One region of the Stenotrophomonas sp. LARHCG68 genome, then DNA from elsewhere that is predicted to be linked to it. Evidence: riboswitches for the same ligand, from Rfam matches in the RefSeq annotation. Region 1 holds a riboswitch; the other holds the start of a gene.

Evidence for each region. A riboswitch is a leader RNA that binds a small molecule or an ion and turns the genes downstream of it on or off. The one in region 1 is predicted to bind cobalamin.
Region 2: linked by a shared signal. The riboswitch ahead of btuB (TonB-dependent vitamin B12 receptor) and the one ahead of ACIPR8_RS09120 (ribonucleoside-diphosphate reductase subunit alpha) in region 1 are both predicted to bind cobalamin.

What each region holds. Positions count from the first base shown of each region.
Region 1 covers NZ_JBIXJV010000002.1:346,234-361,957, forward strand. The annotation lists gene metE (5-methyltetrahydropteroyltriglutamate--homocysteine S-methyltransferase) at 1-212, shown strand, start outside; gene pncA (bifunctional nicotinamidase/pyrazinamidase) at 618-1,241, shown strand; gene purU (formyltetrahydrofolate deformylase) at 1,401-2,252, opposite strand; gene ACIPR8_RS09095 (LysR family transcriptional regulator) at 2,469-3,407, shown strand; gene ACIPR8_RS09100 (NADH:flavin oxidoreductase/NADH oxidase) at 3,431-4,540, opposite strand; gene ACIPR8_RS09105 (NAD-dependent protein deacetylase) at 4,613-5,476, opposite strand; gene ACIPR8_RS09110 (acyl-CoA thioesterase) at 5,487-5,888, opposite strand; gene ACIPR8_RS09115 (ribonucleotide-diphosphate reductase subunit beta) at 6,083-7,102, opposite strand; gene ACIPR8_RS09120 (ribonucleoside-diphosphate reductase subunit alpha) at 7,329-9,638, opposite strand; cobalamin riboswitch at 9,904-10,124, opposite strand; gene ACIPR8_RS09125 (DUF2884 family protein) at 10,390-11,187, shown strand; gene ACIPR8_RS09130 (vWA domain-containing protein) at 11,264-12,760, opposite strand; gene zapE (cell division protein ZapE) at 12,879-13,973, opposite strand; gene ACIPR8_RS09140 (alpha/beta hydrolase) at 13,978-14,649, opposite strand; gene ACIPR8_RS09145 (EamA family transporter) at 14,713-15,573, shown strand.
Region 2 covers NZ_JBIXJV010000001.1:289,687-305,410, reverse strand. The annotation lists gene ACIPR8_RS01325 (phasin family protein) at 1-55, shown strand, start outside; gene ACIPR8_RS01320 (GAF domain-containing protein) at 252-734, shown strand; gene ACIPR8_RS01315 (TfoX/Sxy family protein) at 731-1,093, shown strand; gene cobS (adenosylcobinamide-GDP ribazoletransferase) at 1,147-1,878, opposite strand; gene ACIPR8_RS01305 (histidine phosphatase family protein) at 1,875-2,462, opposite strand; gene cobT (nicotinate-nucleotide--dimethylbenzimidazole phosphoribosyltransferase) at 2,459-3,529, opposite strand; cobalamin riboswitch at 3,668-3,904, shown strand; gene btuB (TonB-dependent vitamin B12 receptor) at 4,023-5,882, shown strand; gene ACIPR8_RS01290 (heme ABC transporter ATP-binding protein) at 5,993-6,763, opposite strand; gene ACIPR8_RS01285 (FecCD family ABC transporter permease) at 6,760-7,767, opposite strand; gene ACIPR8_RS01280 (heme/hemin ABC transporter substrate-binding protein) at 7,800-8,843, opposite strand; gene ACIPR8_RS01275 (YncE family protein) at 8,973-10,379, opposite strand; gene ACIPR8_RS01270 (alpha/beta hydrolase-fold protein) at 10,513-11,505, opposite strand; gene ACIPR8_RS01265 (TonB-dependent siderophore receptor) at 11,517-13,760, opposite strand; gene gph (phosphoglycolate phosphatase) at 14,009-14,659, opposite strand; gene dinB (DNA polymerase IV) at 14,930-15,724, opposite strand, start outside.

The DNA.
Region 1 (15,724 bases):
GCCCGGGCGTGTACGACATCCATTCCCCGCGCGTGCCCGATAGCGCCGAGATGGTGGAACTGCTGCGCAAGGCCAGCGACGTGCTGCCCCCGGGCAAGTTGTGGGTGAACCCGGACTGCGGCCTGAAGACCCGCGGCTGGCCGGAGACCCGGGCCGCGCTGGAAGCGATGGTGGGTGCCGCTCGCACGCTGCGCGGGGAAGTGGCCGCGTAAGGCTGCAACGCGCCGTGCTCGGGTAGATCACCGCAGATGCTGCGTCTGCCCCCTCCCTTTCGCGTAGCGAAGGGGAGGGTTGGGGAGGGGGGCCTTTCGCCGCGATGGCGCGCGTTGCTGCTCACGCCGAAGCAACGGCAACGTCCAACCCCTCCCCCGCCCTCCCCTTGCCTTCGGCAAAGGGAGGGAGTGTTCCGCGTGCACTGGCAAATCACCGCAAGCCCCGCTTTTCCCCCTCCCTTTCGCGCAGCGAAGGGGAGGGTTGGGGAGGGGTGCCTTCGCCCCGGAAAGTCCACCTCGTTGCGCCACCGCATCCCACCACCGCGCCGGGCAGGAATTCCCTGGTCATGCCCTGCCATGCCCCACCGCTTAAACTGTCGCCACTCCCGCGTCAGGAAACAGTCGATGTACGCAGCCGATGTAGCGTTGCTGGTGGTGGACCTGCAGCCCGATTTCATGCCCGGCGGTGCCCTGCCCTGCCAGCAGGGCGATGCCGTCGTTCCCGGGATCGCCGCGCTGCTGGCGTCGCGCCACTACCGCACGGTGGTCGCCACCCAGGACTGGCACCCGGCCGACCACGTTTCCTTCGCCAGCCAGCATGCCGGGCGTGCGCCGTTCGAGGTGATCGACCTGCATGGCCAGGCGCAGACGCTGTGGCCGGACCATTGCGTGCAGGGCAGCCCGGGGGCCGCGCTGGACCCGCGCGTGGGCTGGGACGTGGCCGACCTGATCCTGCGCAAGGGCACCGACCAGCAGGTGGATTCGTACAGCGCCTTCCGCGAGAACCATGGCCCACGCGGTGACCGCCCGGCGACCGGGCTGGCCGGCTGGCTGCACGAGCGCGGCATCACCGAGGTCCATGTCTGTGGCCTGGCGCGTGACTACTGCGTGCTGTGGAGCGCGCAGGACGCGGCGATCAGCGGCTTCCGCGTACGTTTCCTGTGGGAACTGACCCGGCCGGTGTCCTCGGCCAACGACGCGGCCACGCGGATCGCGCTGGTCGAAGGCGGGATTGAAGTAGTGGGATAAGCCTCTGCAGGAGCGGCCTTGGCCGCGAAGCCGGGCCGCCTTCCCGACAACGTGTAGCCCCCCTCCCCCAGCCCTCCCCTTCGCTGCGCGAAAGGGAGGGTGCACGACAAAGCTCCCTCTCCCCCGTCATTCGCTTCGCTGCGCGAAAGGGAGAGCAGATCAGCGGAACACCACCGTGCGGTGCCCGTTGAGCAGGATGCGGTGCTCCACGTGACGCCGCACCGCGCGTGCCAGCACCAGCGATTCGGTATCGCTGCCCAGCTGTACCAGGTCACGCGGCGTCATCGCATGGTCCACGCGCGCCACGTCCTGCTCGATGATCGGGCCTTCGTCCAGGTCGGAGGTCACGTAGTGCGCGGTGGCGCCGATGATCTTGACCCCGCGCGCATGCGCCTGGTGGTACGGCTGGGCGCCCTTGAAGCTGGGCAGGAAGCTGTGGTGGATGTTGATCGCCCGCCCGGCCAGCGCCTGGCACAGGCGCGGCGACAGGATCTGCATGTAGCGCGCCAGCACCACCAGGTCGATGCGCTCGCGTTCGACCAGATCGATGATCTGCTGCTCCTGCTGCGCGCGGTTGTCCGCGCTGACCGGCAGATGATGGAACGGCACCCCGTAGGAACCGGCCAGGCCGGCGAAGTCGGTGTGGTTGGAAGCCACCGCGGCGATGTCCACCTTCAACTGGCGGCTGTGGGTGCGGAACAGCAGGTCGTTGAGGCAATGGCCCTGCTTGCTGACCAGCACCAGCAAGCGCGCACGACGACGGGCATCATGCAGTTCCCACTGCATCGCGAACGCCTCCCCCAGCGCCTGCAGGCGTGCACGCACGGACGGCACATCGCCGGCATTGCTCATGTCAAAGTGCACGCGCAGGAAGAACCGGCCACTTTCCTCGTCACCGAACTGCTGCGCATCCAGGATGTTGCAACCCGCCTCGAACAGCAGGCCGGACACGCGGTAGACGATGCCGGTGCGATCCGGGCAGGACAGGGTCAGGATGAAATCAGGGCGCATGGCCAGCAACACGGCGGGGGACCGCGCAAGGTAACCGCTCCGGCAGCAGCCCGGCAAAACCGGTTGCAGCTGACACGGTCGCTGCCACCGGCAGCGGAACCGTCGACGAACGCGAACCCGCCAGTCTGGCCGGCCCCGCCACGGCCAGCTAGATGGCTCGGGCTTGGCGCTTTATAAAGAAATACTTGGCAATCCCCCCGGAAAATGCGCGCCGGCATGAACATCCTCCAGTCCCTCCGCAGTTTCATCCGCACCGCCGATGCCGGCAGCCTGGCCGCCGCCGCACGCACCCTGGGCATCAGCCCGGCCGCGGTGGGCCAGAACATCGCCCGCCTGGAAGCCCACCTGGGCGTGCGCCTGCTCAACCGCACCACCCGCCAGCTGGCCCTCACCGAACGTGGCGCGCTGTACCTGGCGCAGGTGCGCCATATCGAGCGCGACCTGCAGCGTGCACAGGCAGCCGTCACCGACCCGGATGCCACGCCGGCCGGCCGGCTGCGCATCGCCAGCAGCGCCGCCTTCGGCCGGCATGTCCTCGCGTCCCTGTTGCCAGCGCTGCAGCAGCGCTATCCACGCCTTGCGATCGAGCTGCTGCTGACCGACCGCAGCGTCGACCATGCACACGAGGACGTGGACGTGAGCTTCCGCATCGAAACCCAATTGGAGGAAGGCCTGGTGGCGCGCCCCGTCGCGCAGGTGCCGTTCGTGTTCTGCGCGTCACCGGCCTATCTTGCCGATGCGGGAACACCGCGCTCGCCGGAAGACCTGCGCGAGCACCGTTGCCTGCTGTTCCGCCATCCGCTGGACGGGCGCTACCTGCGCTGGGGCTTCACCCGCGACGGCCTGCATTTCGACGCCGACGTGCAGCCGGCGCTGGTCAGCGACGACATCGACGCGCTCGCCGAGATGGCTGCCAACGGGGGCGGCATCACCCGCCTGGCCGCCTTCGTCGCCGCGCCCTACCTGGCGCGCGGAGAGCTGCAGCCGCTGTTCACCGCCCCGGGCGGCGACGAGGCCCGTGCTGCTCCGGCACCGATGCGGTTGTTCCTGTGCGTCAGCGACCGGCGCGACCTCACGCCGAAGATCAGGACGCTGCTGCAGCATGTGGTCGATGCCCTGCCCCCCGCGTGGCGAGTGGACATCGACCACCCGTAGTGCCAGGCCACGCCCGGCCGGGGTCAATCGCAGCGGCCGACGTCGAACAGGCCGCGGGCTTCATGCGGCTCGCAGCGCAGGTACTGCGGCGAGGCGCTGATATGCGTGCCCAGGGCGGCGGCGGCGTGCCACGGCCAGCGCGGGTCGTAGAGGATCCCGCGGGCGAGGCCGATGGCGTCGGCACGGCCGTCGACCAGGATCGCCTCGGCCTGGGCCGGCTCGGTGATCAGGCCCACCGCGATCACCGGCGTGCCGATCTGCGCCTTGATCGCCTCGGCGGCCGGCACCTGGTAGCCCGGGCCCACCGGGATCTGCTGGCGCGGGTCCAGTCCACCGCTGGAAACATGCAGGAAATGGTTGCCACGTGCTTCCAGTGCCTTGGCCAGCGCGATGCTCTGCTCGACGTCCCAGCCGCCATCGACCCAGTCGGTCGCCGAGATGCGCACGCCCACGGCGACCGTGGCCGGCACCGCCGCACGCACGGCATCGAACACCCGCAGCAGCAGGCGCATGCGGTTCTCCAGCGAACCGCCGTATTCATCGGTGCGGTGGTTGCTCAACGGCGACAGGAACTGGTGCAGCAGGTAGCCATGCGCGGCATGCAGCTCGATCAGGTCCAGGCCCAGGCGCACCGAACGGCGGGCCGCCGCGGCGAACGCCTCGACCACGCCATCGATGCCGGCTGCATCCAGTGCCTGCGGGGTCGGCTCACCCTCCAGGAACGGCAACGCCGAGGGGGCCAGCACCTGCCAGCCATGTTCCTGGTCCGGCGCGATCGCCCGGCCCCCGTCCCACGGCCGGGCGGTGGACGCCTTGCGCCCGGCGTGGGCCAGCTGCACGCCGATCGGCATCTTCGACCAGCGCCGTACCGAGGCCAGCACCTTGCCCAGCGCGGCTTCGGTGGCCTCGTCCCACAGGCCCAGGTCGGCCCAGCTGATGCGCCCTTCCGGCAGCACGGCGGTGGCTTCGAGGATCAGCAGGCCGGCACCGGACTGTGCCAGCTGGCCCAGGTGGATGGTGTGCCAATCACTGGCCTGGCCATCCTCGGCCGAGTACTGGCACATCGGCGCGATGACGATGCGGTTGGAAAGCGACAGCGGGCCCAGCGACAGGGGCGAGAACAGGTGGCTCACGGGAAGATCCGCAAAAAGTGGGGAACGCACATTGCACGCCCCCGCCGGACCCGATTCAACCGGCGTGGTGGATCACTGCGTCTTGGTCCCGTCGAGCAGGAACCCCAGCGCCTGCGCGCAGGGCATCTGCACCTTCAGCGACAGCAGGTGATCGGCGCGGGTGCGGCCCAGGTTCACCGCCGCGATCGGCAGGCCGGCCTTGGCGGCGGCATCGACGAAACGGAACCCGGAATAGACCATCAACGATGACCCCACCACCAGTACTGCATCGGACTGCTGCAGGTGCGCCTGCACCGCCGCCACGCGTTCGCGCGGCACGTTCTCGCCGAAGAACACCACGTCCGGCTTGAGCAGGCCGCCGCAGTGCTCGCAGTCCGGCACCTGGAAGGCACTGAAGTCGGTTTCCAGGTCGGCATCGCCGTCCGGCGCCATGCCGGCGTCGAGCCGGTCCCAGCCGGGGTTGGCGGCGAGCAGGCGCACCTGCAGCCGTTCACGCGACGAACGCGCTTCGCAGGCCATGCAGCGCACCTGGTCCAGCCGCCCGTGCAGGTCGATCACGGTCTGGCTGCCGGCACGCTGGTGCAGACAGTCCACGTTCTGGGTGAGCAGCAGTTCCACCCGGCCATCGGCTTCCAGTGCCGCCAGCGCGTGGTGGGTGGTGTTGGGCCGGGCCAGGCCGAAGCGTGGCCAACCGAGCAGGCTGCGGGCCCAGTAACGCTGCCGCGTCGCCGCCTCGCCCATGAAGGCCTGGAACGTCACCGGCGGGGTGCGTTTCCACTGGCCGTCGGCATCGCGGTAATCAGGGATGCCCGAGTCGGTGCTGCAGCCGGCGCCGGTCACCACCAGCAGGCGCCGGTGCCGGGCGATGAACTCCGGCAGTTCGGCCACCAGTGCGGGGGACAGGCCACCCAGCGGCGGTGGGGACGAGGTGGTCATCGCAACCGGGTCACAGCGGCGGCAGGGACGGCACGCTGGTCGGATGACCCTCGGCGTCGAGCGCGATCATCACGAAGGTACCCTTGGTGCACAGCTCGCGGGCACCGGTGAGCAGGTCCTCGGTCACCAGCTCCACCTCCACGTGCATCGAGCTGCGGCCCACGCGCACCACGCGGCCGATGGTTTCCACCATCTGGCCGATGCGGATCGGCAGCTTGAAGTCGACCTGGTCCGAGCGCGCGGTGACCACGGTGCGGCGCGAATAGCGGGCGGCGGCGAGGAAGGCCGCCTTGTCCATCCATGCCAGCGCCTGGCCACCGAACAGCGTGCCCATGTGGTTGGTGTGGTTCGGGAAAACGATCTCGGCCATGCGTACTTCAACGGGCGGATCGGTCTGCGGGATCGGAGTCATGGGACGTCGGCAATGGGGGAATGCCGGGATGATACGCCGCACGGGCTGTGCGGCTGGTGTACGCCGATCACATCGGCTTCGCGGCCAAGGCCGCTCCTACGCGGCGATCCCGGCTTCGCCCTCGACTGCAATCCGAAAACAAGAACACCCCGGGCGTTCGCACCGGGGTGTCAGGTACTACCAGCATGCGACGATCAGAACGCTTCGTCGAAGGACACCTCGCCCTGCACGCCAACCTGGTAGGCCGAGACGCGGCGCTCGAAGAAGTTGGTCAGCTCCTGCACGTCCTGCAGCTCCATGAACGGCAGCGGGTTGCGCACGTTGTACTTCTTGGCCATGCCCAACTTGGCGAAGTGCTGGTCGGCGCAGTGCTGCAGGTACTGGCGCATGTCGCGGGTGGAGATGCCGGCCACGCCGCCGGACAGCACGTCCTCGGCGAACTGCACTTCGCACTCGATGGCTTCCTCCAGCATTTCGTAGACCTGCTGTTCCATCCTGGCGTCGAACAGGTCCGGCTCCTCGGCGCGGATGGTGCGCACGCACTCGAAGGCGAACTCCATGTGGCAGCTCTCGTCGCGGAACACCCAGTTGGTGCCCGATGCCAGGCCCGGCAGCAGGCCACGCGAACGGAAGTAGTACACGTAGGCGAACGCGGCGAAGAAGAACAGGCCCTCGATGCACGCGGCGAAGCAGATCTGGTTGAGCAGGAACTGGCGGCGCTCCTCGCGCGTCTCGATCCGCTTCAGGCCCTGGATGGAGTCGATCCACTTGAAGCAGAAGTCGGCCTTCTTCTTGATCGAATCGATGTTCTCCACCGCGGCGAACGCCTTGAAGCGCTCCTCCGGGTCCGGCAGGTAGTTGTCCAGCAGGGTCAGGTAGAACTGCACGTGCAGCGCTTCCTCGTACAACTGGCGCGACAGGTACATGCGCGCTTCCGGCGCATTGAGGTGCTGGTACAGGTTCAGCACCAGGTTGTTGGAGACGATCGAGTCACCGGTGGCGAAGAACGCGACCAGGCGGTGGATCAGGTGGCGGTCGGCCGGCGTCATCTTGTGGTGCAGGTCGGTGATGTCGATCTGGAAGTTGATCTCCTCCACCGTCCAGCTGTTCTTGATGGCGTTGCGGTACATCTCGTAGAAGTCCGGGTAACGCATCGGGCGCAGGGTCAGCTCGAAGCCGGGGTCGAGCAGCATCTGGTTGGGTTTCTTGGACATGGGAAATCTCGTTTGCGCTTCTCCGCAGGGAGAAGCTGGCGCGTGGCGCCGGATGAGGGTTGGCTCTTCGAGGTTCAGGGCTGCTTGCTCAGCAGTGCCCTCACCCCAACCCCCGCTTCGCGCCCCGGCCCTTGCACGAGTGCAAGGGCGTTCGATGGGCCGCGAACCGGTGGTTCGCAAAACGGCCCCTCTCACCCCGCAAGCGGGAGAGGGGCTTGAGCGGTGCTTACTGGCAGGCTTCGCAGGCTTCCGGGTTTTCCAGCGAGCAGGCGACGGCTTCCACCGGCGTGTAGGCGCTGACCGTGGTCTTGGCGATCTTGGTCGCCGGGCGCGAACGCAGGTAATAGGTGGTCTTGATGCCCTTCTTCCACGCGTACATGTACATGGACGACATCGCGCCGATGTTCGGGCTTTCCATGAACAGGTTGAGCGAGGCGGACTGGTCGATGAACGCGCCGCGGTCGGCGGCCATGTCGATCAGCGAGCGCATCGGCAGCTCCCACGCGGTGCGGTACACCTCGCGCAGCGTTTCCGGGATCTGCTGCAGGTTGCGGATCGAGCCATCGGCGAGCTTGATCGCATCGCGCATTTCGTCGGTCCACAGGCCCAGCTGCTTCAGCTCGCCGACCAGGTAGCGGTTGATCTGCAGGAAGTCGCCGGACAGCGTCTCGCGCTTGAACAGGTTGGACACCTGCGGTTCCACGCACTCGTAGCAACCGGCGATGGAAGCGATGGTGGCGGTCGGGGCGATGGCGATGATCAGCGAGTTGCGCAGGCCGTGCTGCTTGATGCGCGCGCGCAGGTCGTCCCAGCGCGCGGTGTCTTCCGGCACCACGTTCCAGGCGTCGAACTGCAGCTCGCCGTGGGCGGCGCGGGTATCGTTGAACGAGGGGTGCCTGCCACGCTCGGTGGCTAGCTCGCACGAGGTTTCCAGCGCGTGGAAGTAGATGGTCTCGGCGATCTTCCTGGACAGCGCGCGGGCCGGCTCCGAATCGAAGGCCAGGCGCTTGCGGAAGAACACGTCCTGCAGGCCCATGCAGCCCAGGCCGACCGGACGCCAGCGCAGGTTGCCGCGGCGGGCGGTCTCGATCGGGTAGAAGTTCAGGTCGATCACGCGGTCGAGCTGGCGCACGGCCAGGCGCACGGTCTCGGCCAGCTTCTCGAAATCGAAGTCACCGTGCTCGTCGAAGTGGTTGCCCAGGTTGATCGAGCCTAGGTTGCACACCGCGGTCTCGTCGTTGGAGCAGACCTCCAGGATCTCGGTGCACAGGTTGGACAGGTGGATGACGTTGCCCGGGCGCAGGGTCTGGTTGCTGGCCAGGTTGCACTTGTCCTTGAAGGTCATCCAGCCGTTGCCGGTCTCGGCCAAGGTGCGCATCATCCGGCCATACAGCTTGCGGGCGTTGATGGTGCGCACGGCCTTGCCCTGCGCCTCGGCCTGCAGGTAGGCCTGCTCGAAGGCCGGGCCGTACAGGTCGGTGAATTCCGGCACCACGCGCGGGTCGAACAGCGACCATTCCTGGTCGGCCTCCACGCGCTGCATGAACAGGTCCGGCACCCAGTTGGCCAGGTTGAGGTTGTGGGTGCGGCGCGATTCGTCGCCGGCGTTGTCACGCAGCTCCAGGAAGTCCTCGATGTCGGCGTGCCAGGTTTCCAGGTACACGCAGGCCGCGCCCTTGCGCTTGCCCCCCTGGTTGACCGCCGCGACCGAGGAATCCAGCGTCTTCAGCCACGGCACGATGCCGTTGGAGTGGCCGTTGGTGGACCGGATCAGCGAGCCGCGCGCACGCACGCGGGTGTAGCTCACGCCGATGCCGCCGCTGAACTTGGACAGCTGGGCGATGTCGCCGTACTTGGCGTAGATGGACTCGAGCGAATCCTGCGGCGAGTCCAGCAGGAAGCACGAGGACAGCTGCTCGTGGCTGGTGCCGGCGTTGAACAGGGTCGGGCTGGACGGCAGGTAGTCCAGGCTGCCCAGGCGCTGGTACAGCGCCAGTGCCTCGGGCACGTCCTCGCTCAGCGCGCTGGAGATGCGCAGGAAGAACTGCTGCGGGGTCTCGATGACCTTGCGCGAATGCGGGTGGCGCAGCAGGTAGCGGTCGTACAGCGTGCGCAGGCCGAAGTAATCGAAGTTCAGGTCGTACTCGGGGTTGATCGCATCGTTGAGCTTGCGCGCGTTGATCTGCACGAAGTTCAGCAGGCGGTCGTTGATCAGGCCCACTTCGTGGCCGCGCCCCACCGACTGCGAGAACGCGTGGATTTCCTGGCCGGACACTTCCTTGGCGATGAAGTTGGCCAGCAGGCGCGCGGCCAGCCGTCCGTACTCCGGCTCCTCGCCGATCAGCAGCGCGGCGGTGCGGATGGACAGCTCGTCCAGTTCCTGGGTGGTGGCGCCGTTGTACAGGCCGGAGATGGTGCGGGTGGCCACGCGCATCGGGTCGACCGAATGCAGCCCTTCGCAGCAGCGCTGGATCGCGCGGACGATCTTGTTCAGGTCCACCGGCTCGGTGTTGCCATTGCGCTTGGTCACGCTCATGGCGGTGGCGGTGGGCGGCGGGGTCAGTTCAAAGCCGGCCTCGGCCGGGGCGACTTCGGTAGCGGAAGTGGTCACGACGGTGTGTCCTTCATGGCGTGGTGCACGGGGTGCCTGCCCTCGCAGGAACCGGGGCCGGTGCGGGTCGTGAGCATGGAAGGGCGGCGTCGCAGCGGCCGCGACGGCATCGACCCGGGGGTCGGCGTCAGCAGCACCACGTCACCAGCCGTCTTCCCCTCGAAGACACCGCAGCCGGCACCGCGCGGTGTGCTTCGCGCGGCTGTCGGCAGGTCTTCGGACTCATGGGCATGAAGGCGGGGGCCTTCTCCTACTCCGCCGCTTCCCAAGGCCGCTGCCTCAGTGCTGTGTGGCGGGGTCGTTCCCAATTACCGCTGCGGGGCAGTGCCGGACTGGCCTGAAGGCGTCACCGGCTTCCCTTTGAATCCAGCGGGGAGCAAACCCGCCGGAACCGACGACCCACAAGATAGTGGGGGTATATGACAGGGTCAACACGAAATGTTGTGAAATTTCGCCAAGCCTTGTGGCACAAGGGCTGCGCCGCAACTGTCCGGATAATCACGATCCGAACTGTCTGAATCGACTGCGCAGTCAAGGGGTTTGACGGATTTCTTTGTGCGGAAATCAGTTGTTCCGATGGCGTGAAAATCACGTCCCGCCGTCAGGCGTGACTTTCGACCGGGGCCAACCTGCCGCCAAGTCGCGAAGCTGGCGTCACCCCAAGGACGACATCGCCATGCGCACCGCTGCCCTCGCCACCCTGCTGCTCCTGCTCCCCGTCGCCGGCCACGCCGCCACGGTGAACGCCCCCTCTCTCTCGGCCGACCAATGCGGCGTGGAAACCGACTACGACGTGCTGGTCGATGGCGGCGGCATCTGGCTGCGACGCGACACGCAGGCGCTGCGCGAGATCGTCTTCCACGACGGCGAGCTGAGCATCGATGGCCGGATGCAGCCGGTCTCGGCGGCCGATGCCCAGCGCCTGCGGGCGCTGGAAAACGGCGTGCGCCAGTTGATGCCAGCGGTCACCGGGATCGCCACCGAGTCGGTGGGCATCACCTTCGATGCGCTGGACGCGGTGTACGAGACGCTGACCGGCGACGCCAACTCGCGCAAGGTACGCAAGCTGCGGCGCGAGGCCGAGGACTTCGTGGCCCATACCATCGGCCGCGGGCGCTGGGAACAGGACGCCTTCGACGAGGGCTTCGAGCAACGCGTGGAAGCCGCCGCCGAGTCGTTGGCCGGCTCGATGGCGCGCAGCGTGTTGTGGACGGTGTTCACCGGCGGCTCGGACCGCCTGGACAAGCGCGCCGACAAGCTCGATGCGGAAATGGAACAACGCCTGGAAGCGCGCACGCAGGTGCTGGAACGGCATGCGCAATCGCTCTGCAACCAGGTACTGGCGCTGGACCGGCTGCAATCGGCGCTGGAATTCCGCTACAACGGCCAGCCGCTGCAGATGATGCGCGTCACCGGCGATGCCACCGCCGCCGTGCACGAGCGGGAAGCCGGCAACAGCATCCCGCTGCCGTAAGCGCGACCGTGGTGCCTGCCATTGGCTTGGCAGCCAAAGCCGCGCCCATCGTAGCGCGGCGACGCCTTCCTCCGGATCAGCCCTTGGGCAACCGCGCCAGCTCCTCGCGGACCAGGCGCACCACCAGCTGGTCCAGCGTGTCGACCGAAGAGTTGCTCACGTCATGCGTGGTCTGGGTGCCGGCACCGCTGGCCGGGTCGGCGGCGTCCTTGTAGGTCAGGAAGATGAAACGCCCGCCGGTGTACTGCGCGATCTGGCGTTGCACGATCTCGCCGGTGGTGTCCTGGCCGGACGCGGCCACGCTGAACACCTTGATGCCCTTGCCCAGCGCCGCCAACGCGGTCTGGTCATAGCGCGGCGGGGCGTAGTCCATGTGCGGCGGCGCATCGGCCAAGGACACCAGCACGCGGGTGGTCGACGGGCCGCGCCAGCTCAACGACTGCACCGCGTGGTTGAACGCCTCGTTCATGGCCTCGGGATAGTCGCCGCCGCCATTGGCCTGCACGCCATCGAGCACCTGCTGGAACGCGTCGACATTGCCGGTCAGGTCCCAGCCGCGCACGAAGTACTCATCACCGCGATCGCGGTAGGTCACCAGCCCCAGGCAGATGTCCGGGTTGGACGGCAACCGGCTGATGTCGCGCACGATGCCCTGCAGCGAGCCGCGCAGCTTGTCGATCTCATCGCCCATCGAACCGGTGGCATCGACCATGAACACCAGGTCCAGCCGCGCACGAGCCGGCGGCGCGGCGTCAGGCATCACTACCTGCAGCGCGTTCTTCTGCCCACGCTGCAGGGTCGCCTCCACGCTCCGGCCGTCACGGCGCACCTGCACCTGGTAGCGCGGCGTATCGCGGTCATCGAAGGCATTGGGGTGCACCCACACCTGGCCATCGGCATCGGTACGCGCCCACATCCGCGCGCCATTGCCGGCAACGACCGACACCTCCGCATCCGGCACCGGGCGGCCCCGGGTATCCACCACCTGCAGGCGCTGGCGCACGCGGATGTCGCGGCCCAGCTGCGCGGACTCGCCATGACGCTGCAGGAACTGCTGGAACGCCCCGAAGTCGGCGTTGTCGTCGACCACGCCGGCCGTCACCGGCACCTGCGACTGCTGGCGCACCGCGACCTCACTGGCGCGGCCGGCCGGCGCCATCGCCTTTGCCGATGTCCGGTAAGCCGCATCGGCCGCCGGGGCCGAGCGCGGCACGGGTGCCGGCGGGGCCGGGGGCGACGGCGGCATGACCGCCTCGGACACCATCGCCGCTTCGCTCTCGGCGATGGCGTGGCGGCTGCGGCGGGTGTGCTGGACCTGGCCACGATCGGGGTCGGGCACTTCGCTCAGTACCGGGGTGTCGCTGCAGGTGCTGCCTGCCGGCGGCTGGAAGTTGGCGCGTGTTTCGCGCACGCGCTGCACGCCCGGTGCCTGCAGGTCGCCTTCCACCACGGACGACGGTGGCCCGGCGGTGCGCACGGTGGCCAGCACCGGCAAGCCGACCAGCAGGGTGACGGCCGCGGCCAGGGCCGCGGTACGGGCCGGGGACCGCTTCGATGCGTGGGTGTGCTTCATGGCGCTGGCTCCTGTGCCGATGTGGCGTGCGGATACAGGAACGGCCGGGGATGCGGAACGGGGTCAAGCGGTGATGCGCCGTGGCGCCGAGCGTGGCCCGGCACTCCCGGCGGTGCCCTCAATGACGGTGCGGGGTACCGAGGTACTCGGCGCTCTGCATCTCGATCAGGCGGCTGGCGGTGCGCTCGAAGGCGCCGGCCAGGCGGGTGCCCGAATACAACAGCGGCGGCGGATCCTGCGCGGTGCAGACCAGGTTGACCTGGCGGTCGTACAACTCGTCGATCAGGTTGACGAAACGACGCGCCGCGTCTTCGTTCATCCGGTCGAAATGCGGGATGCCGCCGAGCAGCACGGTGTTGAACTCGCGCGCGATCTCGATGTAGTCCGACGGGCCACGCGGCCCCTCGCACAACGCCGGGAAATCGAACCAGACGATGCTCTTGCCGCGCCCACGCACCGGGATCTTGCGGCCTTCGATGGCGATGTTGCCGTTGCGCGGGTCGTCGCTGCCGCTCAGTTCCTTCCAGCGGCCCAGCAGCCATGCATCGCTGTCATCCTCCAGCGGCGCGCGGTACACCGGCGAGCGGGTCAGCGCACGCATGCGGTAGTCCTCGGTGCCTTCGGCGTACAGCTCCACGCAGTACTTCTGCAGCAGCGCGATCGCCGGCAGGAAGCCCTCGCGCTGCAGGCCGTTGAGGTACAGGTTCTCCACCGCGGTGTTGGAGGTGGTCACCAGCGTCACGCCCTCGGCGAACAGGCGCTCCAGCAGGCGCGCCAGCAACATCGCATCGCCGATGTCGGTGACGAAGAACTCGTCCAGCACCAGCACGCGCAGGTTGTTGCGCCACTCCTGGGCGATCTTGGCCAGCGGGTCGCTCTGGCCCTGGTGCTCGCGCAGGCGCTCGTGGATGCCACGCATGAAGCGGTGGAAGTGGGTGCGGTACTTCTGCTCGATCGGCAGGCCGTCGTAGAGCAGGTCGACCAGGAAGGTCTTGCCGCGGCCCACGCCACCCCAGAAGTACAGGCCCTTGACCGGCTCGGGCTTCTTCCAGAAGGCGGACAGGCGGTCCAGCCAGCCGTCCTGCGCCGAATCCACCAGCGCCTCGTGGATGCGGTCCAGCTCGGCCAGCGCCGCATGCTGGGCCGGGTCATCACGCCAGTCGCCGCGGGCCACGCCGGCGGCGTAGCGTTGTGAGGGGGTCAGTGCGTCCATGCGGTCAGCTGCTGCTGTCGGGCAGCCAGCGCCGCACTTCATGCTGGATCGCGCCACGCAGGTCGATCAGCTTGCGATGGAAGAAATGCGAGGTGTCGGGCATGCGCACCAGCTGCGGCGGGTTGTCCAGCGACGCCAGCCACTGGTAGACCGCCTGCGCGTCGACCACTTCGTCGGCCTCGCCCTGCACCACCAGCCAGTTCGACGGCGGCTGCACCTGGCTGAAATCCCAGGTCCTGCGGCCCACCGGCGGGGCGATCGAGATCAGGGCCTGCGGCTGCAGCGCACCGGCCGCGCGCAACGACACGTAGGCGCCAAAACTGAAACCGGCCAGCCACAGCGTGGCGTCCGGCCGCTGGCTGCGCACCCAGTGCGCCACCGCGCGCAGGTCATCGCCTTCGCCTTCGCCATTGTCGTAGACGCCGGCCGATGCGCCGACACTGCGGAAGTTGAAACGCACGGTGGTGATGCCCAGGTCGCGCAGCGCGCGCGAGACCATGGTGACCACCTTGTTGTGCATGCTGCCGCCTTCGATCGAGAGCGGGTGGCAGATGACGGCGATGACCGGCCGCGGCGCGGCGTCGCCATCGGGCAGGTCGACGGCGACCTCCAGCGGCCCGGCCGGGCCTTCCAGGGTCAGCGTCGCCGATTCGTGGGGGAATGGGGGCGTTTGCATGCAGCCATAATACCGGCCCCGACCGGCGGCATCACCGCCGTGGTCTTCACGGTAGCCGAAACAATGCATTTCCTGTTCCTGAGCGTGGCCTGCAGCGTGCTGGTGTCGGTGTTGCTGAAACTAGCGCCACGCCGCGGCATCGACATCGCCCAGGCCGTGACCTGGAACTACCTGGCCGCCAGCGTGTTGTCGCTGCTGGTGCTCAAGCCTTCCCTGCAATCGCTGCAGGGCGGGCAGACGCCATGGCTGGCCCTGCTGGGTTTGGCGGTGGCGCTGCCCGGCATCTTCCTGGTGCTGGCGCGGGCGGTGCGGCAGGCCGGCATCGTGCGCAGCGACGTGGCGCAGCGGCTGTCGCTGCTGCTGTCATTGACCGCGGCGTTCGTGTGGTTCGGCGAACAGGCCAACGGCTGGAAGCTGGCCGGGTTGGCGCTGGGGCTGCTGGCCATCGTCGGGGTGAGCGCACGCAACGGCGATGCGACGACGCCGACCGGTTCGAGCTGGGGCTGGCTGCTGGGCGTGTGGGCCGGCTTCGCGCTGGTGGACATCCTGCTCAAGCAGGTCGCCGCCGCCGGCACCCCGTCGACCTCGGCGCTGCTGGTGAGCTTCGGCATCGCCTTCGTGCTGATGCTCGCCTGGCAGCTGCAACGCCACTTCACCGGCGCCTCGCGATTGGATGCCCGCAATCTGGCCTATGGCCTGCTGCTGGGTGCGATCAACTTCGGCAACATCCTGTTCTACGTGCGTGCGCACCAGGCATTGCCGCACAGCCCGGCGACGATCTTCGCCGGGATGAACATCGGCGTGGTGTGCCTGGGCGCACTGGTGGGCGTGTGGGTGTTCGGCGAGAAGACCAGCGTGCTCAACCGCGTGGGCCTGCTGCTGGCGGTGGCGGCGATTGGCTTGATCGCGCGCGGGACGCTGTAGTGCCTCTTTCCGCGGTGAGGCTTCAACCGCAACGGCAACTGCCCCTCCCCGGCCCTCCCCTGCGCCTTCGGCGCAAGGGAGGGGGCAAAGCCTTTTCCTCCCTTTGCCTCAAGGGAGGGGGCGAAGCCTTTCCCTGCCGTTGCCTCAAGGG
Region 2 (15,724 bases), on a different contig from region 1:
ACTGGCCAGCCAGCCGTTCACCGCCACGCCCAAGGCCAGCGGCAAGACGCGCTGAACCTGCAACCGAATTTGCGCGGTCCCCTCCCCCGCGCAATCCCAGACCCGTCAGCATCCCCTCCCGCTGACGGGTCTTTTTTTGCCCGTCCGTTGCCGCCACCGGCCTGCCTTGCAGGAGGCAGTGACGCGCGGGCGGCGCGGCAATGCGCCTGCGGTGGCAAAATCACCGGTCCCGTCGCGGTTAGACTCTCACGATGTTCAGCACCAATACGCTTACCGGCGGCAAGCCGGAACAGTACGCCCAGCTGCTGGCCCAGGCCCGCGCCCTGGTACACGGCGAAACCGACCGGATCGCCAACGCGGCCAACCTGTCGGCGCTGGTCTACCACGCACTGCCGCAGTTGAACTGGGTGGGTTTCTACTTCTACGACGGCACCGAACTGGTGGTTGGGCCATTCCAGGGCCTGCCGGCCTGCGTGCGCATCCCGCTGCACAAGGGCGTGTGCGGCGCGGCGGCCAGCACCCGCCAGACCCAGCGCATCGAGGACGTGGATGCGTTCCCGGGCCATATCGCCTGCGACTCGGCCTCGCGTTCGGAACTGGTCGTGCCGCTGGTACGCGATGGCGAACTGGTCGGCGTGTTCGACATCGACAGCCCAGTGCTGGCGCGCTTCGATGGCGATGACCAGCTCGGGCTGGAAGCCATCGCGCAGGTTTTCGTCGAGGCGCTGCGGTGAGCACCACCAAGCTGCGCAACATCGGCCCGAAGAGCGCGGCCTGGTTGCGCCAGGTCGGCCTGCGCACCGAACAGGACATCGCCGCGGTCGGTGCGGTGGGCGCCTTCATGAAGGTGCGCCGGGCCGGCTTCAAGCCCAGCCTCAACCTGCTGTATTCGCTGGAGGGCGCGCTGGTGGGTTGCCACTGGCAGGAGGTACCCGAGGCACGCCGGCAACAACTGGTCTGCGAGTACGAAGCGGTGGCCGGCGAGCTGACCACGCTGCGCGCCGCGCAGGTGGCCGGCCCCGTGCACGAGACGCGCATGCAGCCGGAGGACGAGCCCGAGGAAACCGGCGAGATCCGCTTCGGCGAGGAGTGAGCCACGCTTGTATGCAGGAGCGGCCAAGGCCGCTCCTGCGACACCGTGTGTTGTCAGGACACGCCTGCCGCTACCACCAGCACCGCCAGCAGCATCGTTTCGGTGACCTCGACGCTGGCGCCCAGACAATCGCCGGAAATGCCCCCCAGCCGGCGACGCCAGTACAACGCCACCAGTGGCACCAGCAGCAGGGCGACCAGCAACGGCCAGGCGACGATCGCGGTGATCACCGCCAGCAGCACCGCCCACAGCCACATCGAACGCAGGCTCAGCTGCCATGAAAACCGCTCGGCCATGCCGGCGCCATGCAGCGAGGGCAACCGCCGGCTCCACCACAAGGTGCCCCAGCGGGCCCAGACCGGCACCAGCACGATGCCGTACCACAGCGGGCTGACCGCCAGTTCGGTCAGCAGCACGAACTTGAGCAGCAGCTGCATCACCAGCGTGACCACGCCGAACACGCCCATGTGCGGGTCCTTGAGGACCTCGAGGAAACGCTGCGGATCGCGATGCGATGCGCCGAAGGCGTCGGCCACGTCGCCCAACCCGTCCAGGTGCAGCGCGCCGGTCACCCACACCCAGACCAGCAGGGTCAGCACCCCGGCCAGCCACGGACGGTCGGCGAAGCCGTACAGCGGCAGCGCGAGCAGGACGCCGATGATCGCTCCCACCAACGGGTAGTACACCGCCGAACGGCTCAGGTCCTCCTGGCGGAAGTCCCGTACCTGCGGCGTCGGCAGCCGGGTCAGGAACTGGATGGCGAGGACCAGCCGGCGCATGCTCATGCCTGCCGCAACTCCAGCAGTTCGCCCCACAGGCGGCCATCGTCGCCGCGCTCCACGCGCAGGCGCACGCGGGTGCCATAGTCGATGCGCATCGCCCACAACACCGACAACGGCATGCCGCACACGCGCGATACCGCCAGCCGCAGCACGCCGGCATGGCTGACCACCAGCACCGGCTGGCCGTCACCGTCGTCCTCGTCCACCAGGCGATGCAGCTGCTCCTCCACGCGCGCCTGGAACTGCGGCCACGACTCGCCATTGGGCGGCACCGTGTCGTGCGGTTCCTCGTAGAACGCGGCCAGCTGCTCGGCGGGCAGTTGGTCGAAGTGCAGGCCGTCCCAGTCACCGAAATCCAGTTCGGCCCAGTCCGGGTGGATCTCGCAGAACTGGTTGCTGCCGGCCACCAATGCATGCGCGGTGTCCAGCGCGCGTCGGCGCGGCGAGCTGATCACCCGGCTCCAGCCGATGCCGGCATGGCTGCGGTACAGCGCATCCATCGCGCCGTCGACCAAAGGCGGGTCGCTCCGGCCGTCCAGGTGGCCGGAGCGGCCGGTGGAGGCATGTCGCATCAGGTCCAGGATCATGGCGTGCCCTCCCGATCGGCGACCGCCGCTTCGGCAAAGGTGGCCATGCCGTTGTGCAGCGCGCACGCCATGCGCACCAGCGGCAACGCAAGCGCCGCACCGGAGCCCTCGCCCAGCCGCAGGTCCAGCGACAGCAGCGGCTGTGCCTGCAGTGCGTCCAGCAGGTGCAGGTGGCCACGCTCGGCCGACTGGTGCGAGAACAGCAGCCACGGGCGCACGCCCGGATTGATGCGTACCGCGGCCAGCGCCGCCGCCGAAACGATGAAGCCATCCACCAGTACCGGCACCCTGCGCTGCGCGGCGTGGATCATCGCCGCGCTGATCGCGGCGATCTCCAGCCCACCCACGCGCTGCAGGGCTTCCATCCCGGGCGATGCCGCAGCGTTGATCGCCTCGCCGTGCAGGGCCAGCGCGCGGGCGATGATGTTCTTCTTCTGCACCATGCGCACCGCGTCCAAGCCGGTGCCGGCACCGACCAGGTCTTCCAGCGGCAGCGGCCCCAGCGCGGCGGCCAGCGCACTGGCGGCGGTGGTGTTGCCGATGCCCATCTCGCCGAACACCAACAGGTCGGCACCGTCGGCACAGGCCGCATCCACCGCACGGCGGCCGGCGTCGAACACCGCGTGCAGATCCGCCGCGGACATCGCCGCCCCGACGCTGAAGTCGTCCGTGCCCGGTCGGGGCTTGTCGCTGACCACGCCGGCGATCGGCTGCGTGGCGCGGCTGCCCACGTCCCACACGTGCAACGGCAGGCCCAGCTCACGCGCCAGCACCGCGATGGCGGCACCGCCGGCGGCGAAGTTGTGCAGCATCTGCACGGTGACTTCGGCCGGATAGGCCGAGACGCCCTGCGCGGCCACGCCGTGGTCGCCGGCGAACACCAGCACCGGTACCCGCCGGGCCTGTGGTTGCGGCGTGCCCTGCAGCGCCGCCAGTTCGATGGCCAAGGCTTCCAGCCGGCCCAGCGCGCCTTCCGGCTTGGTCAGCTGGCGCTGGCGGACGATGGCCTGCTGCCGGTGCTCCTGCGAAGGCAGCCCGCAGGCCTGCCCGAACCATGTTTCTGTCACGAGTGTTCCGATACTGCCAAGGCAATCGGGCATTTTAGCCGCCGCCACGGGATTGCGGACCGCCACGCCAGGGAACCCCGGGACACCGCGCATCAGGGCGTGATGTGCATTCACGGGCACCGTCAGGGCCAATGGCATAGAATGCGCGCACTTTCGGGTGACCCACCGGCCATGCTGGCGGGTTGAAACGGGAAGCCGGTGCCGCGCACGGCTGGATATCCAGCCTGTCGCCATTCCGGCGCTGCCCCCGCAACGGTAAGCAGGACAAGGCCAGGCAACACCGCCACTGTGCAAGGCACGGGAAGGCGCCTGGTCGGAAGCAGCCATGCTGCTTCGCCTGCGAGTCCGGAGACCGGCCCGAAAGCCGACTGGTTGCGATGCGGAGGGCATGGCGGCGGCTGCGGCGCCGTGTGCGCGCCTGCTTCCGTCCCTTCCCTCTCCTGGCAGCCCCACCCGTTTGTCTGCGCGGGAGCGCGCAGGCCCAGGAGCAAGCATGAAACTGCATTACCACACCCTCTCCCTCGCCGTGCTGATGGCGCTGCCGGCCGTTGCCGCCGCGCAGTCCAGGACCACCGACCTGGACGACGTCACCGTCACCGCCACCCGTACCCCGGTTGCCGTCGAGGCCAGCGTGGTCCCGGTGCAGCTGATCGACCGCGACCAGATCGACCGCAGCCAGGCCAACTCGGTGCTGGAGCTGCTGCGCGGCCGCGCCGGCCTGGACTTCGCCAACCAGGGCGGCACCGGCAAGATCACCTCGCTGTTCCTGCGTGGCACCAACTCCAACCAGGTGCTGGTGCTGGTGGATGGCGTGCGCGTGGGCTCGGCCACCAGCGGCATGGCCGCACTGCAGGACCTGCCGGTGGACCAGATCGAGCGCGTTGAAATCGTGCGCGGCCCGCGTTCGAGCCTGTACGGCTCCGAGGCCATCGGCGGCGTGATCCAGATCTTCACCCGCACCGCCGGCCAGGGCCTGCAGCAGAACCTGTCCATCACCGCCGGCAGCAACAACCTGCGCCAGGCCAGCGCCGGCTTCAGCAACCGTGGCGAGCGCGGCTGGATCTCGGCCCAGGGCGGCTACCAGAAGACCGATGGCATCAATGCCTGCCGCGGCACCGCCGCTGGCTGGGGCGCTGGCTGCTTCGCCGATGAGCCGGACCGCGACGGCTACCGCAACACCTCCATCAACGTGCGCGGCGGCTATGCGCTGACCGACACGCTGAGCCTGGAAGGCCACGTGCTCAACGCCGACAGCTTCAACGAATACGACGGCAGCATCTTCGGCGGCAACGAGGCCGACAACCGCCAGCAGGTCTACGGCGGCAAGCTGGCATGGGCCGCGTCCGATGCGTTCCAGCTGACCGCACAGGTCGGCCGCAACCGCGACCAGGCCGATAACTACTTCGCCGCCAACGGCAGCCGCACCTTCGCCAGCAATTTCGACACCCGTCGCGACACCGCCAGCGTGCAGGGCGACTTCCAGTTCGCCGAAGGCCAGCAGCTGACCGCCGGTGCCGATTGGCAGAACGACAAGGTCACCAGCTCCACCGCCTACGACATCGGGGACCGCGACAACCTCGGCGTGTTCGTCGAGTACCAGGGCCAGTTCGGCGCGCACTCGCTGCAGGCCAGCGTGCGCAATGACGACAACGAGCAGTTCGGCAACCACACCACCGGCAGCCTGGGTTACGGCTTCGCCTTCGGCAACGGCTTCCGCCTGACCGCCAGCGCCGGCACCGGCTTCAAGGCACCGACCTTCAATGACCTGTACTACCCGGGCTTCAGCAACCCGGACCTGAAGCCGGAAGAGTCCAAGAGCCTGAACATCGGCATCGCGCAGTACGCCGACAACTGGAACTGGACCTTGAACGCGTACGAAACCCGCGTGGACCAGCTGATCGGCTACGACAGCAGCTTCAACATCGTCAACGTCGCCGAGGCCCGCATCCGCGGCGCCGAGCTGACCGGCTACCTGTCGCTGGCCGGTTTCGACATCAACGCCCAGGCCAGCTTCACCGACCCGCGCGACCACACCTCCGGCGCGGCCACCTACGACAACCTGCTGGCCCGCCGCGCGCGCACCAGCGGTCGCCTGGACGTGGACAAGAGCTTCGGCCCGGTGCGCCTGGGCGTGACCGCGGCCGGCAGCGGCCACCGCTTCGACAACGCCGCCAACACGGTGCGTCTGGCCGGTTATGGCACCGTGGATGTGCGCGCTGAGTACGCCATCAACGATGCATGGAGTGTCCAGGCCAAGGCCGCCAACGTGTTCGACCGCGCGTACGAAACCGTTGCCTGGTACAACCAGCCGGGCCGCGAGTACCAGCTGACGCTGCGTTACCGCTCCAAGTAATCACCAGGTAACGAGCAATGAAGAATGCCCCGGTTCGCCGGGGCATTCTTTTGGGTGTTATGGAGCAGGGCCGTGCTCCGCGGAGGCGTTACCGGCAAAGTCCCCGCCGATCATTCGTCGCAAGGCACCACCAGCGGTACGCCACGGGTGGGATGTTCGATCACGTGCACCGCCTGCCCGTACACCTGCCCGATGATGTCGCGGGTCAGCACCACGCGTGGTGTGCCATCAGCAGCGATGCGGCCTTCGCACAGCATCACGATGCGGTCGGCATAGGCCGAGGCCAGATTGAGGTCATGCAGCACCACCACCACGCAGCGCCCCTGCCGGGCCAGTTCACGGGCACTGTGCAACGTGCGCTCCTGATGGCGCAGATCCAGCGCGGCGGTGGGCTCATCCAGCAACAGCACCGGCGTGCGCTGCGCCAACGCGCGTGCCAGCGAAGTACGCGCGGCCTCGCCACCGGACAACGTCTGCACGTCGCGGCCGGCCAAGGCACCCACCTCCACTTCGGCCATAACCTGCGCGGTGATGCGTGCGTCCTGTTCGCGGTCAGGCGGATGCGGCAAGCGCCCCATCGCCACCACCTCGTGCACGCTGAAGGCGAACCGCACCACGTGATCCTGCGCCATCACCGCACGCTGCAACGCCAGTACGCGCACCGGCCAATCCGCCAGTGCACGCCCGGACAGCAACGCGTTGCCCTGGTCTGGCACGGCATCACCGGCCAGCAACGCCAGCAAGGTTGATTTGCCTGCGCCATTGGGACCCACCAGCGCGGTAAGCGTGCCGGCTTCCAGGCGCAGGCTCACCCCGGACAGCACCCGGCGATTGCCCCGCATCACCCCGGCGTTGCGCAGCTCCAGTAACGGCGTGCTCATGCCGCCCCCCGGCCACGCCTGTGCAGCACCAGCCACAGGAAGAACGGTGCACCCAGTGCCGCCGAGAACAGGCCCAGCGGAATTTCCGAAGGCGGATCGAGCGTGCGCGCGGCGGTATCGGCCACCACGATCAACAACGCGCCGGTCACGCCCGACAGCGGCAGCAACCAACGGTGTCCCGGGCCGGCGAGCATGCGCACCAGGTGCGGCACCACCAGCCCGACGAAGCCAATGCTGCCGGCGAATGCCACCGCCGCGCCCACCAGCAGCGCGCTGAACACCACCAGCAGTAGCCGCGTGCGTGGCACGTCCAGACCGATATGGCGCGCCTGGCGCTCGCCCAGGGCCAGCATGTCCAACGGCGTCGCCAGGCGCCACAGCGCCAGCAAGCCGACCAGGAACACCGGTGCCACCGCTGCCACGTCGTTCCAGCGCGCGTGCGCCAGCGAGCCCATCTGCCAGAACACCAGCGACTGCAGTTCGCTCTCGCTGGCGATGTAGGTCAGGAAGCCAACCGCCGCCGAGCAGGCCGCACCGATGGCGATGCCGACCAGCAGCAATGTGGTAGTGCCCTCACCGCGCCCGGGCCGCGCCAACAGGTAGATCAACGTGGTGGCACCAGCGCCACCGAGAAAGGCTGCGAGGGGAATGAGCCAGGCGCCCAGCGTTCCGGCGCCAAGCACGATGGCGGCCACCGCACCCAGCGATGCGCCCTGGCTGACGCCAACGATGCCCGGGTCGGCCAGCGGGTTGCCGAACAATCCCTGCAGGGCGACGCCGGCCATCGCCAGCGACGCACCCACCAGCGCTCCCAGCAGCGCACGCGGGATACGCAGCTGCCAGACCACGCCCATGTCGCGGGCACTGACCGTGTGCGGATCGGCCAGCCCGAACCGGGCGGCGATGGCCTGCAGGACGTCGGCAGGCGGCAGCTTCAGCGGGCCGACGGCGAAAGACAGCAGCACCGCGGCCAGCAGCACCGCCGCCAATAACACCAGCAACAGCGCACCGTTTGGTCGCCGCACCTGCCCGGCGATCATCCGCGCGCGAGTTCGGCCAGGGCCTGCGCCAGCGCGAGCGCGCCCGCGCCGGAGCCCACGCTGGTGGCCTTCAGCGCGATGTCCGGCATCACCCAGACGCGGTTGGCGGCGCCGGCCGGCGTATGCCGCAGGGTCGGATACGCCTTCCACAACCCGGCTTCACCGCCGAACAGGCGCAGGTCGTTGTCGGTCACCAGGATCACCTCCGGTGCTGCCGCCACCACGCCCTCGTTGCTGAGCTGCGAGTAATTGGCCACCCCGGCCTCCTCGCCGATGTTGATGCCGCCGGCCAGCGTGATGAGCTGGTTGGCCGCGCTGTCGGCGCCGGCGACGGTCGGCAATCCTCCCGCACCGCTGGCCGACAGCGCGATCACGCGCGGACGCCGTGGGTTGTGCGCAGCCATGGCCGCGGCCTGGTCCATCTGCGCCTGCACCTGCATGGCGAGTGCCTGCCCCTGCACGGGCAGCCCGACCGCCTCGGCCACCTTGCGCACCTTGTCCGGCGGCGGCTGCAGGTCATCGATCACCACCGCCGCATGCCCGGTGGCACGCAGGCGCTCGGCCAGCACACCATGGCGGCGCAGGCTGTTGCCCAGGAACAGGCTGCCGTCCAGGCTGAGCACGCCTTCCACGCCGGTGGTGCGGTTGAACAGGAAATGCTTCTCGGCGGCCTTGCCGGCCGCGGTGGCCGAGCGCTCGGGCGCGGCGTAAAGGTTGTCCGCCAGGCCCAGCGCTTCGAGCACGGCGATCACGTCGTCGCCGCCGGCCACGATGCGGCCGACGTCGCGAACCTCCACCTCGGCACCGTCGTCGGAGCGTACCCGCGCCGGCAGTCGCGGCGTGGCCGCCGTGGCTTGCGGGACATCCTGGCCGGCCACGCGCTTCCAGCCCTGCGGCAAGCCAGCGGTATCGGCGCCGCCGCCAGCGGTTGCCGAGGGCGTGGGCGATGCCGGCGTAGGCGATGGGGCACGGTTGCAACCCACCGCCAGCACCGCCAGCAGCAGGCCCAATCCCGTTGGCAGGATGGTGGGGTTCTTCATCAGGGGTTCCTCTTTGGTGACGCTTGCGCGCGCGGTCCGTGCCACGGCAAGCCCTTTCATGGCAGGGCGGGAGATGCCGTCGCCGGCACCTCCCGCATGCCCGCACGACGTCGCGTGCCGGCGTGGCGGTTACTCCCGGGTCGGGATGAAGCGGGTGATGCGATCACCCTTGGCATCGTCCTCGCCACGCGACTTGTTGATCGCGAACATCGCCGTGCCCGGGCCCTTGCTGACGTGGTTCGGGTAGGTGCCACCATCGAGGTTGGCGACGATGTTGCCGGCCTCGTCCACCACCGTCACCGTGCCGGCACCGCGGTTGCTGACATACGCCAGGCGCGTGGCCGGGCTGTAGGACACGTTCAACGCACCGGCACCGACGTAGACATCGTGCTCGACCTTGCCGCTTTCCGGATCGACCACCAGCAGGTTATCGCTGCCCTGCGCGACCACCAGCAGACGCTTGGCCAGCGGGTTCCAGGCCACGCCGATCGCGCTGCGCGCGTTGCCCAGCGCGATCACCTTCTCCACCTTGCCCGCGGCTCCGTCGATGATCGCCGCCTCGGCCGAGCCGAGGCTGGCGGTGTACACCTTGCCGGTGGCCGGATCGATGTCCAGGCTGGTCGGGGTGAAGCTCTCGCCGCGCTTGCCCGAAGCCAGGGTGATGTTGTCCAGCTGTTGCAGCGTGCGCGTGTCGAACACGCTGATGAAATCCTCGCCGGTCGCCGAGACATAGGCACGATTGCGCTGCGGGTCGACGACCACGTCACGCGAATGCGACACCGCCCCCACCGGGAACTGCTTGACCAGCGCCAGGTCCGACTGGCGGTACACCGCGACCGTGTCCTGGCGGGTGTTGGTCACCCATACGTTGCCATGGGTGTCATCCACGCCGACGCCGTACACGGCGAACACCCCGCCTTCGCGTGCGGGCTGGCCCGGTTGCGCGGCCGGGGCCGGTGCCGCCTGCGGCGAGACGCGGGCCAGGACCTGCAGGGTTTCCGGGTCGACCTTGAGCAGTTCGGACTGCTTCACCGGTGGGCGGCCCACCGCGCTGGTCACGAACGCGGCCTTGCTCGCGGGGCTGTAGGCCACCTGGTACAGGCCCTGCACCAACCGGTTGCTGGCGGCCTGGATGCGCTCCTGGCCGGACAGTGGCACCTCCCGCGAAACCTTCAGCGCGAAGATCGACGCCGCATCCGGGCTGCTGGCGCGCACCACGATGGGTTGCGCGCCGACGGCCGCATCGGCCGGGATTCGCAACGTTCCCCGGAACCGGCCTTCGCCATCGGCCACGTAGGGCTGCGCGTTGAGCACGCTGTCACCGCGTTGCAGGGTGACCTTCTGCCCCGGCGTGAAGCCGCTGCCCTCGATGCCGGTTTCACTGCCCGGCAGCACCACCGGCGCGGTCGCGCGGACGCTGCCCTTGAAGTCGACGTCGGGCTGGCCGAATACCTGTGCGCCGGCGGCGCCGGTCGCAAGCAGCAGGGCCAGGCCGAGCACGGCCGGGCGCGGGAAACGGGAAGGGATGACTGCCATGGCGCATTACCTCATCGATCGATGCACGCCCTTGGCGTGCGGGTGGGGTGATTGCCTGGGCCATGACGCGGCCTGGGTTGTCTGGCGGGCGGCACATCGACCGCCGTGTGCGAAGGTCGGCCGCGGTTGCGGCTCAGGGACGCGGCTCGCCGCTGCGGTCGCCGATGCCGGCCACCCGATGCAGGGTGCGCATCAACGAGGCGCGGAACATCGGCCCGTGGCTGAGCCCGTCGAACTCGATGTACTCGGTGTCCAGTCCCGGCACCTGCTGCAGTCGCGTGCCCAGCGCGGTGGCGGCCCCGGAGGGCGCGCCGGAGATGCGCTTGAGGTGGGCCTGCACCCGCGGGTTGCCCATGTCGCGGTTGCTGAAGTCCGGCGTGCGCTCGCCGCCGCCGAGCATCAGCAGCAGGCGTGCGTGATGGCCGGCATTGTTGGCGATGAACTGCCGTTCCGGTGCGCCGAGCATCGCGCCCTGCGTCCACCACAACGATGGACTGGCCGCGGCATAGGTCTGGAACGCCCCGGCGCGGGTGTACAGCGCGTGCAGCACGAACAGGCCGCCGAGGGAATGCCCCCACAGCGTCTGCCGGCTGGCGTCCAGCGCGGCCCGGCGCGCCACTTCCGGCCGGACCTGGCGTTCCAGGACGTCCAGGAAGGCATTGGCGCCCCCGCCGGAGACGGTGCCATCCTCGCCTTCATCGGCGAACGGCGTGTAATCACGGGTGCGTGCCGGCGAGTCGATGCGCAACGGGTTGTCGTAGCCGACGAACACCAGCAGGCTCGGCGTGGTCCGCGCCAGTTCTTCCAGCACGCTGTCATCGAACTCGATCAACGCCGCATTGCCGTCCAGCATCCAGATCGCCGGGAAACCCGCGGCCGGCGCCTTGCCGGCCGGGATCCCCAGGTTCACCCGCCAGCGACGGCTGCCGTCGGCGCTGCTCACCACGAACCGCTCGAAGCGGTAGTGCGCGGAGCTGCGGTCGGCCACCGTCTCGCCGATCACCTGTGCGGGATTGCGCTGCTGTGCCGCCAACGGCGGCGCTGCCAGCAGCGTCGCCGTTGCAATGATCACCATGGCCATCACCGCCATGGCACGGCGCAGCGCGCCGTACGTACCCCTGTGCATCGCCACCGCCCTCAGAAGCCGACCGTCAGGTTGACCCAGTAGCTGCGGCCCGGCTCGTTGTAGGTGGCCGCGCCCGCACCGGTGGCGCTGGTGCTGGTGGTGCCTTCGCGGAACAGGCGCTTGTCGAACAGGTTGTTCACGCCGCCACCCACGCGCACCTTCGGGGTGATCCGATACTGGCCACCCAGACTCCACAGGTCATAGGCACCGCGCGTGTCCGGCGGCAGCACCGCACCGGTGGTGCTGGACTGCGTGGCCGACTCCTGCTTGCCGTAGAAGGTGCCGGTCAGCATGAACGACAGCTGCGTGTTCACCTGCCAATCCAGGAACGTGTTGATGGTGTACTCGGGGATGATCGACAGCGGCTGGTCGGTGGTCTTGTCGACGTTCTCGATCATCCAGGTGACGTTGGTATTCCACGACAGCACGTCGCCACCACCGACCAGCGGCACCTTCAGGTTGCCCTCCACGCCGCGGATGATCGCCTCCGGCGCATTGGTCCACTGGAACACCTGGCCCTTGGTGTCGTTGGTCACGCCGATGCGGTCCTGGCCGGCGACGATCTTGTCCTTGTAGTCGTTGTGGAAATAGGTGACCGAGGCGTGCCAGCCGTTGTCCGGCGCCCACTCGATGCCGATCTCCTTGTTGATGCTGGTTTCCGGGTCCAGGTCGGCGTTGCCCATCACGTAGCAGCCCGAGCCCATGTTCGGGCTCAGCACCGGGCAACCGTTGCCACGCGTGTAGTACAGGTAGTCCGGGTTGGCCTGGTACAGGTTCGGCGCCTTGAACGCACGCGCGATGCCGCCCTTGATCGCCCAGTCCTGGGCCAGCTTGAACTGCACGTTGAGGCTGGGGCTGAGGTTGTTGCCGAACTGCGAGTGATGGTCGAAGCGCACGCCGGGGGTCACCGTCCAGCGGTCACCGAAGTACAGGTTGTCCTCGATGAACACCGCGGCGAACTGCTGGTCGGTCTTGCCGGTGCGCGCGCCGCTGTATCCCGGGATGCCACCGCCGCTGCTGGAGCTCTGCGTCACCGAGTACGGGTCATCCAGCTTCAGGTCGCGGTATTCGAAGCCGACCGTCGCGACCTGGTCGATGCCACCCCAGCCCAGCGGCACGTTGATCTCGCCGTCCACCCGCGCGGAGGTCAGCTCGGAGGTGGAGAAGCTGGCGTTCTCGTTGATCGAGCCTTCCGGTCCGCCGGCCAGGCCTTCGTTGAGGCGGGTGTTGTCGGTGTCCTCGTAGGCGGCGGTGATGCGCGAGGTGCCCCAGTCGTAGCGACCGCGATGGGTCAGGCCGAACGAACGGCGCAGCATGATGTTGGTCTCCGCGCCGAACAGGTCGTTCAGGCGCTGGAAACCGTCGCCGCTGACGCCGCGTTCACCGGAATAGATGTTGCCCTGGCGGCTGACGCTGGCATCCAGTTCGACCACGTGGTCGTCGTTGATGTCGTAGCGCAGCAGGCCGCTGATGTCGCGGTTGCGCACGCCCTCGCGGCCGGCCGGCGGGGTTACGCCGGTGGCAAAGTCCTGGTTGAGTTCCAGTGCATCCGGGTCGGTCTTGTTGATGTTGCCGAACAGCCGGAAGGACAGGCGCTCGCTGAGCGGGCCGGACAACTGGAAGCCAACGCGCTCGCTGTCCCCCTCGGCGCTGTGCTCGGCCTGGCTGCCGTACAGGGTGAGCGAACCGGTCAGGTCACCGGTCGGCTTCTTGGTGATGATGTTGACCACGCCACCGGAAGCGCCGGACCCATAACGCGCGGCGGCGGGGCCACGCAGCACTTCGATGCGCTCCACCGCTTCGGCCGGCACCCAGTTGCTGTCGCCGCGACTGTTGCGTTCACCGCTGCGCCCCATGCGCACCGAATCACGCGAGCTCACCGGGCGGCCGTCGATCAGGATCAGCGTGTTCTCCGGGCCCATGCCGCGGATGTCGATCTGGCGGAAGTTGCCGTAGGCACCGGAAGCGGTGTTGCCGGTGAGGTTGATGCCCGGCATGCGGCGGATCACTTCGGACAGGTCGTTGGCCGGCGGCAGGCGCTCCAGGTCCACCGAGGTGATCACCGAGGTGCCCAGTGCCTGGCGTGCGATCTGTTCGGCGGTGACATGCACGGTGTCGATGTCGGTCGCGGCGGCAACGCCCTCGGCGGCAGCCGGGCCGGCGACCAGGGCGGACAGGGCCAGCGCGACGGCCAGCGGGCGACGACGGGACAACAGGGCGCGCGCGGACAACCGCGACGAGGAACGACGGGACATGGCAAAGCCTCTCGACAGTGGGGTTGCGAACCTCTGGCGACGGCTTGAGGAACGGTGGATCGCGATGCAGCCACCGGGATCACACACCAGGCGCGCTGCTGAATGACGAGCAGTCTACACCAAATGATAATGATTATTACTAACTTTCAGGTGCGACAAAGCGCCGCGCGCGGAGTGGAGCGCAGCCATGCGGTGCCGGGCTGTACCGGGAAAGCGCCTGCCGAGCGTGGCCCGGCACTATCTGCCGGTCATGCGATGTGGCCCAGCAACTCCGGCAGTGCATCGATCACCGCCACCGCATCGGTGGCATCCAGGTCCAGGTCGCGCGGATAGCCGTAGCGCACCAGCACGATCGGCATGCCGGCGTTGTCGGCCGCGCCCAGGTCGGTGGCCGAATCGCCCACCATCAGGCAGGCCTGCACCGGCTGCCCGAGCAAGGCCGCGGTGTGCAGCAGGGGTTCGGCCGCGGGCTTGCGCTGCGGCAACGAGTCGCCCCCGATGATGTGCGCGAAGAAGCCGGCGATATCCAGGTGCTCCAGCAACGGCGGCACCAGCGCGGCCGGCTTGTTGGTGCAGATGGCCATCGGCAGGCCACGCTGGCGCAGTGCCTGCAGCGTCTCGACCACGCCCTCGTACAACTGCGGGCTGCGCAGCAGGCAATCGCGGTAATGGCGCATGAAGGTCGGCATTACTTCATCCAGCGTCCGCTCGCTGCCAGCGTCATTGAGCGCAGTGGTGACCAACTTGCGCACGCCTTCGCCAATCCAGCTGCGCACCGTGGCCTCGCTCACACGTGGCAGCGAGAGATCTTCCAGCGTGCGGTTCACCGCTTCGGCGATATCGCTGGCACTGTCCACGAGCGTGCCATCCAGATCGAAAATCACTGCCGACGTTGCCAATGCATTACTCCGTTTGCGAAAGCAGAAGATTGTAGCGAAACGCCTGAAAACTCCCCCTTCTCCCGCAAGCGGGAGAAGGGGCCCCGAAGCGGCGGATGAGGAGCGCTTTTGATCTTCGCCCGTTAAAAGCTTCCCCTCACCCCAACCCCTCTCCCGCACGCGGGAGAGGGGCTCGAAGCAAAAAATCTGAAACCCCTTCCTTCTCCCGCAAGCGGGAGAAGCTGTGTCGCAGAGAGCGCCCAACGCTGCGGCATCAACCCGCCGCTCATTTCAATCTTCACTCCATGCATTCCGAAACAGATCGCCCTGCACCACCACATCCTCGCGATCCCGGAAACCCGACAAGCCCACCCCCACCAACCGGTACAAGGTGTCCGCCGGCAGCTGCACGCGCTGGCACAACGCCAATGCGATATCGCGCAGCTCCTCCACCGACGAGGGAGGCGCTTCCGGGGTGAAGCTGCGGGTGAGGATGCGGAACTGCGCGGTCTTGAGCTTGAGCACCACGGTGTGCCCCACCCGCTCGGTGCGCCCCGTCGCGCGCCAGGTCTTCTCCGCCAGTTGCGTGATCACCTCGTCGAACCGGCCCAGCGGCAGGTCCTCGCTGAAGGTGTCCTCCGAGGAGATCGACTGCACCGGCTGGTCCGGCTCCACCGGCCGCTCGTCGATGCCACGCGCGCGCCGGTACAGGCTGCCGCCGAACGTACCGAACAAGGCCTGCAGCTGCTCCAGCGGGATCGTGCGCAGGTCGCCGACGGTGGCGATGCCCAGCGCCGACAGCTTGCCTTCCATCACCTTGCCCACCCCGGGCACGCGGTTGACCGGCAGCGGCGTCAGGAACTGCTCCACCTTCGAGGGCGGCACCACGAACTGTCCATCCGGCTTGCGCCAGTCCGAGGCGATCTTGGCCAGGAACTTGTTCGGCGCGATGCCGGCCGAGGCGGTGAGCTGGGTGGCTTGGCGGATCTGCGCGCGGATGGTGCGGGCGATCTCGGTGGCGATGCCGTCGCAGGTCGGCGAGTCGGTCACGTCCAGGTAGGCCTCGTCCAACGACAGCGGCTCCAC